2 regions of the Lysinibacillus sp. LK3 genome follow, and region 2 is predicted to be linked to the other one. Evidence: a T-box and tRNA genes for the amino acid it is inferred to sense, from the RefSeq annotation. Region 2 holds a T-box; the other holds one or more tRNA genes.

Region 1 (3,393 bases), on a different contig from region 2:
CTTGATGTTCAATTAATTCAGCTAGTTGTGTGTATTGCTCCTGTTCTATCAGCTTAGGAATGGCTGTACCTCTACCATAAGGTGTCGTCAATTGTCTCCATGGGATATTGGGAATTTGCTGATCTAACATAGTAAGCCCTCTCTCATCAAAAGTATCGAAAGTAAACAATTCTTTTACACTAATAGCATGGTTTTTGATAAAAATAATTTGGTGTATGATAAATATTTACATAGGGTTTATGGAATATATGAGTTGTGGCAGGGGAAAGTGGTGGGATTAACCATGTCCAGTTGCCTGTAACTTCTCTTCCTGTTGATTTTTCTGCCTCCTCAAACAATTTAAACTGCTGAGCTGCTGTATGATGATCAACAATGCTCACACCATCTTCTTTAAATGAGTGAAGAACAGCAATATTAAGTTCTACTAAAGCACGATCACGCCAAAGAGACGATTGTTTGGTTGTATCAAGATTAAAAATCTCTGCAATTGCAGGTAACATATTATAACGATCATGATCTGCTAAATTTCGTGCGCCAATCTCTGTTCCCATATACCAGCCGTTAAATGGAGCTGCTTGAAAATCAATTCCAGCCATTTGAAAACGCATACTCGAAATAATAGGTACGGCATACCACTTCATTCCTAATTTTTCCACATCGTTTGACTCTGGATGACGGATTGAGACCTCTACTATATTTTCTTCAGGAATTACAAACATTTGAGGAGCACGATTATCTACCTGTATAACGAGTGGTAGTACATCAAAATCAGTTCCTTTACCTCTCCATCCTAACGACTCACACACTTTTGTAAATTTAATGGACTGTGAATCTCCAATAATGCCTGCATCTGTTTCATAGCCTGCATAACGAATTAGTTGATGATTCCAAATCCGTACTCTATCTGAAGCAAACACTGTTATAGTTGGACGAATTTTCCCATGATTTGTCGCATAATCAATATGTTCTAGTAATTTTTGAAAAATAGCCTTTTCATCTAAAACATCACGTGCATCTACCACATGCAGTGACTGCCAAAACAGACGTCCAATACACTTATTGCTATTTCGCCATGCCACACGTGCGCCAAAAACTAGCTCCTCTGTTGTTGGGTGATATTTACCTGCATCCTTAACTGCCTGTAATCTATTCTTTAACCAAAGTTCTGATTCATTTTGTTCTGTCTGATATAGACTTAAAAATTGCTGTATCTCCTGTATATTCATATCGATTCCTCCACTTATCCTCATATTAGAGGAACAAAACAACAAGCACCATGAAAATAGTAATTGAAAAAACATACATATTTTATATATGAAATAGTTTGTTCATATTTACTCTATAGACTCTCTTTCTTAAGAGAATGTAAGGGAGAAAGATTTTAATTATTATAAAAAGGCTACAGTAGTCATGTAGCCTTTTTCAGGGGGTTGTAGAACAAAGAAATCAATAGAATTTTTGTAAATGTGAAAAAGCTATACGTTCTGGGCTACTTACTTGCTGCTGTTGCTTCGCTTTCGCATAGAGCAGAACCAGTTTCACAAATTCTCTGGCCAGGATTTCGCCTGTATCGCTATACTAGAGAAGTCAAGCAGCCTTCACAAAAGTATTGACCATGGAAGTGTACGTGGTAAGTGAAACGGCTTATAGGAGCCCATAGTAAGATGCTAGGGGAATTAAATTCAGTCCCTCACCTTGCAAATAGGTCTTTTTCTGCTATTGCATTATCTTTTATCGTTTAAAGAACAGGAGAATAGAAAAAAGCATGTAACACACATCTGTGCTACATGCTTGATGACCCGTACGGGATTCGAACCCGTGTTACCGCCGTGAAAGGGCGGTGTCTTAACCACTTGACCAACGGGCCGTGGCTCCGAAGGCAGGACTCGAACCTGCGACAACCTGATTAACAGTCAGGTGCTACTACCAACTGAGCTACTTCGGAATAATATGGGCCTAAATGGACTCGAACCATCGACCTCACGCTTATCAGGCGTGCGCTCTAACCAGCTGAGCTATAGGCCCATTTTGGAGCGGGTGATGAGAATCGAACTCACGACATCAGCTTGGAAGGCTGAGGTTTTACCATTAAACTACACCCGCAATAATGGTGGGTCAGGACGGAATCGAACCGCCGACACTTAGAGCTTCAATCTAATGCTCTACCAACTGAGCTACTGACCCGAAAAATGGAGGAGGTAGAGGGATTCGAACCCCCGCGCGGTGTTACCCGCCTGTCGGTTTTCAAGACCGATCCCTTCAGCCAGACTTGGGTATACCTCCAAAAATATTACAATGGTGGAGCCTAGCGGGATCGAACCGCTGACCTCCTGCGTGCAAGGCAGGCGCTCTCCCAGCTGAGCTAAGGCCCCATTTATCATGAAAGATGGTCGGAATGACAGGATTCGAACCTACGACCCCTTGGTCCCAAACCAAGTGCTCTACCAAGCTGAGCTACATTCCGTAAACATGATTTTATTGGCGCGCCCGACAGGAGTCGAACCCATAACCTTCTGATCCGTAGTCAGACGCTCTATCCAATTGAGCTACGGGCGCATGTTAATTAAAAAATGATGAGCCATGAAGGACTCGAACCTTCGACCCTCTGATTAAAAGTCAGATGCTCTACCAACTGAGCTAATGGCTCGTGAAATTAAAAATGGCTGGGGTACTAGGATTCGAACCTAGGCATGACGGAATCAAAATCCGTTGCCTTACCGCTTGGCTATACCCCAATTTTAAAATGGGGCGACTGATGGGAATCGAACCCACGAATGTCGGAACCACAATCCGATGCGTTAACCACTTCGCCACAATCGCCACTATATAGATTATATTAGCTGTATTATGAACGAGTACCTCAATACCTGGCAGGGGCAGTAGGAATCGAACCCACACCAAAGGTTTTGGAGACCTCTATTCTACCGTTGAACTATGCCCCTAAAATGGTGGAGGGGGACGGATTCGAACCGCCGAACCCTAAGGAGCGGATTTACAGTCCGCCGCGTTTAGCCACTTCGCTACCCCTCCAAGGGAATGGTGCCGGCGATAGGAGTCGAACCCACGACCTACTGATTACAAGTCAGTTGCTCTACCAACTGAGCTACACCGGCAATAATAATGGCGGTCCCGACCGGGATCGAACCGGCGATCTCCTGCGTGACAGGCAGGCATGTTAACCGCTACACCACGGGACCAAAATGGTGGAGGATGACGGGCTCGAACCGCCGACCCCCTGCTTGTAAGGCAGGTGCTCTCCCAGCTGAGCTAATCCTCCACAAAAAATAAGCGAAGCGACGTCCTACTCTCACAGGGGGAAGCCCCCAACTACCATCGGCGCTAAAGAGCTTAACTTCCGTGTTCGGTATGGGAACGGGTGTGACCTCTTTGCCA
Region 2 (3,393 bases):
TCTTTAAAAGAAGCGGATTCCCTTATTGTAAATGAGGAAGAATGGTTGGAGGAATCTCATACAGTATCTTCCATGCGCTTAGATGTAATTATTGCGACTGTATTAAATGTATCACGCCAAAAAGCTCAAGCTTTAATTACTGGGAAAAAAGTTCGTGTAAATTGGACAGAAAGAGATACAGTTGCTTTTGAATTACAAGAGGGAGATATTTTATCGATACGTGGAAGTGGTAGGGTGAAAATTATTATGACTGAAGGCCGAACAAAAAAAGATAAAATCCGTCTTCAAGTCGGTCGATTGGCCCAAAAAAGCTGAAAGTGAAGTAAATTTCATTAATTTTTACTGCTAAGTTGTCGGAACAATTGTATAATAGGAATTACGAATGTACATGTAAAGGAGAGAAGGATTGTATGCCATTATCACCTATTGATATACATAATAAGGAGTTTACAAAAGCCTTCAGAGGTTATGCTGAAGATGAAGTAAATGAATTTTTAGATCAGATTATTAAAGACTATGAAATTCTGCTTCGTGAAAAAAAAGAGGTTGATAAGCAATTAGAGATGGCTTTAGAACAAGCGAGACATTTCAACACCTTAGAAGAAACTTTGCAGAAGTCTATTGTCGTTGCACAAGAAGCGGCTGATGAAGTGAGAAGAAATTCTCAAAAAGAGGCAAAGCTCATTGTAAAAGAAGCTGAAAAAAATGCTGATCGAATTGTCAATGAAGCTTTGACGAAGGCTCGTAAGGTGACGATTGAAATTGATGAGCTTAAAAAGCAATCTAAGGTATTTCGTAATCGTTTCAAGATGCTTGTAGAAGCACAGCTGGATTTACTTAATGCAGATGACTGGGATCATTTGCTGCAATATGATATCGATTTAACAGAAATTCAAGCATCTGTTGAAGAAGCACAGGATTCTGAGGATATTTAACATTTCTTTTTAATTGCTGTAATTGACAAATGAAACTTGACGCGATTGTTTGAATTTCATATACTTTGTAATAGTAATTATTTTGAACAGATATGCATAAAAGCAGAGACGAAGACAGTATTTGTTAGGCGTTGTTAAGCGATTTGGGGACAGTGAGAGCCCAAACATACAACTAGCATTGAACATCACTTCTGAGCTAAATAACTGAAAAAAGTAGGTTATTTCGTGATGCACGACGTTAAACGTGCTTTTAAGAGGTAGTGCAAATTTTTGTACTACAATTAGGGTGGTACCGCGAGTAGAAGCTTCTCGTCCCTTAGTGGGATTGAGGGCTTTTTTTGTTTGTTTCCGAATCGTTTTAGATAATTTTGCCAATAACTGTCTTATGAGAAAAATGTCTACCTGTTTGTGTAAAATAAAGGAGGAATTTTAATGGTTGAATACAAAGATACTTTATTAATGCCAAAAACAGATTTCCCAATGCGTGGAAATTTACCGGCAAATGAGCCAAAAATGCAAGAAAAATGGAATGGCATGGATATTAACAAATTACAGATGGAGCGTACGGAAGGTCGACCAGAATTTGTTCTACATGATGGTCCTCCCTATGCAAATGGTGATATCCATATAGGCCATGCTCTAAATAAAGTATTGAAGGATATGATTACACGTCATCGCTCCATGACTGGCTACCATGTCAATTATATTCCAGGTTGGGATACACATGGTTTACCAATTGAGCAAGCATTGACTAACAAAGGTGTAAAACGTAAAGAAATGTCAGTAGCAGCATTCCGCCAACTTTGTGAAGAGTATGCTTATGAGCAAATTGACAATCAACGTGCCCAATTCCGCCGTCTAGGCATTCGAGGTGATTGGGAAAATCCATATATTACATTAAAGCCTGAGTTTGAAGCTCGTCAAATTGAAGTATTCGGTAAAATGGCGGAAAAAGGTTATATCTATAAAGGGTTAAAGCCGGTTTATTGGTCTCCTTCTTCTGAATCTGCTTTGGCGGAAGCTGAAATTGAATATAAGGACATCAAATCTCCATCCATTTATGTAAGCTTTGCAATTAAGGATGCGAAGGGTGTTGTTCCAGCAGATGCTAAATTTATCATTTGGACAACAACACCATGGACATTACCAGCAAACTTAGGGATTTCTTTGAATCCTGAATTTATCTATGTAGTAGTTGCAGTGGCTAATAAAAAATTCATCATTGCCAAAGAGTTATTAGAGTCAGTGGCAACTACGCTTGGATGGGTAGACTATGAGGTTGTACAAGAGGTAAAAGGAGAGGCATTAGATCGTATTGTAGCACAACATCCATTCTACGATCGTGAATCGCTTATTATGGTAGGTGAACACGTAACTGCTGAAGCGGGTACAGGTTGTGTTCATACAGCCCCAGGGCATGGTGAAGACGATTATCATATTGGTAAACAGTACGGTTTAGGTATTCTTAGCCCTCTTGATAATAGTGGCTGTTATACAGATGAAGCACCTGGCTTTGAAGGCGTGTTTTATAATGATGCAAATAAACTCGTCACAGAAAAACTAAAAGAAGTAGGAGCGTTAGAAAAGCTTGATTTCTTTACGCACTCCTATCCACATGACTGGCGTACGAAAAAGCCTGTTATTTATCGTGCGACACCACAATGGTTTGCATCTGTTGAAGCATTCCGTGGGGAGTTATTAGAGGCTGTAAAAGCAACAGCATTTACACCAGCTTGGGGAGAAACTCGTCTTTATAATATGATTCGTGATCGTGGAGACTGGGTAATTTCACGTCAACGTGCGTGGGGTGTGCCGATTCCGATTTTCTATGCTGAAAATGGTGAACCTATTATTACACCTGAAACAATTAGTCATGTCTCAGCATTATTCCGTGAGAATGGATCAAATATTTGGTTCCAAAAAACAGCAAAAGAGTTATTACCAGAAGGCTTTACACATCCAGGTAGCCCGAACGGCGAATTTACAAAAGAAAATGATATTATGGATGTATGGTTTGATTCCGGTTCATCACACCAAGGTGTACTAGTAGAACGTGGTATGAAATATCCAGCTGACCTCTATTTAGAGGGTTCTGACCAACATCGTGGTTGGTTTAATTCCTCTCTTATTACATCTGTAGCTATTAACGGCTATGCACCATACAAAGGACTTTTAACACATGGTTTTGTACTTGATGGTGAAGGACGTAAAATGAGTAAATCTTTAGGGAATGTGATTATTCCGCAAAAAGTAATGGATCAGTATGGAGCAGACATACTTCGTTTATGGGTTGCTTCTGTTGACTATACAGCAGATGTCCGCATCTCTATGGATATGTTAAAGCAAGTATCTGAAGTGTATCGTAAAATTCGTAATACTTTCCGTTTCTTACACGGCAATATTGCTGATTTCGATCCTACGAAAGATCGTGTAAGTTATGCTGAGCTTCGTGAAATGG

Evidence for each region. A T-box is a leader RNA that pairs with one kind of tRNA and senses whether it is charged. The one in region 2 lies ahead of ileS (isoleucine--tRNA ligase), so its partner is inferred to be a tRNA-Ile.
Region 1: it has a tRNA-Ile gene. The T-box ahead of ileS (isoleucine--tRNA ligase) is inferred to sense a tRNA for this amino acid. The anticodon was not compared.

The regions. Positions count from the first base shown of each region.
Region 1 covers NZ_LDUJ01000011.1:71,417-74,809, forward strand. Annotated here, with positions in the region: gene VK91_RS06850 (hypothetical protein) at 1-130, opposite strand, end outside; gene VK91_RS06855 (nitric oxide synthase oxygenase) at 180-1,226, opposite strand; tRNA gene VK91_RS06860 (tRNA-Glu) at 1,796-1,867, opposite strand; tRNA gene VK91_RS06865 (tRNA-Asn) at 1,869-1,945, opposite strand; tRNA gene VK91_RS06870 (tRNA-Ile) at 1,952-2,025, opposite strand; tRNA gene VK91_RS06875 (tRNA-Gly) at 2,030-2,103, opposite strand; tRNA gene VK91_RS06880 (tRNA-Phe) at 2,109-2,184, opposite strand; tRNA gene VK91_RS06885 (tRNA-Ser) at 2,191-2,283, opposite strand; tRNA gene VK91_RS06890 (tRNA-Ala) at 2,297-2,372, opposite strand; tRNA gene VK91_RS06895 (tRNA-Pro) at 2,388-2,464, opposite strand; tRNA gene VK91_RS06900 (tRNA-Arg) at 2,480-2,556, opposite strand; tRNA gene VK91_RS06905 (tRNA-Lys) at 2,575-2,647, opposite strand; tRNA gene VK91_RS06910 (tRNA-Gln) at 2,661-2,735, opposite strand; tRNA gene VK91_RS06915 (tRNA-His) at 2,745-2,820, opposite strand; tRNA gene VK91_RS06920 (tRNA-Trp) at 2,869-2,942, opposite strand; tRNA gene VK91_RS06925 (tRNA-Tyr) at 2,947-3,030, opposite strand; tRNA gene VK91_RS06930 (tRNA-Thr) at 3,038-3,113, opposite strand; tRNA gene VK91_RS06935 (tRNA-Asp) at 3,122-3,197, opposite strand; tRNA gene VK91_RS06940 (tRNA-Val) at 3,202-3,277, opposite strand; rRNA gene rrf (5S ribosomal RNA) at 3,289-3,393, opposite strand, start outside.
Region 2 covers NZ_LDUJ01000024.1:17,727-21,119, reverse strand. Annotated here, with positions in the region: gene VK91_RS17490 (RNA-binding protein) at 1-315, shown strand, start outside; gene VK91_RS17485 (DivIVA domain-containing protein) at 411-935, shown strand; T-box leader at 1,032-1,255, shown strand; gene ileS (isoleucine--tRNA ligase) at 1,368-3,393, shown strand, end outside.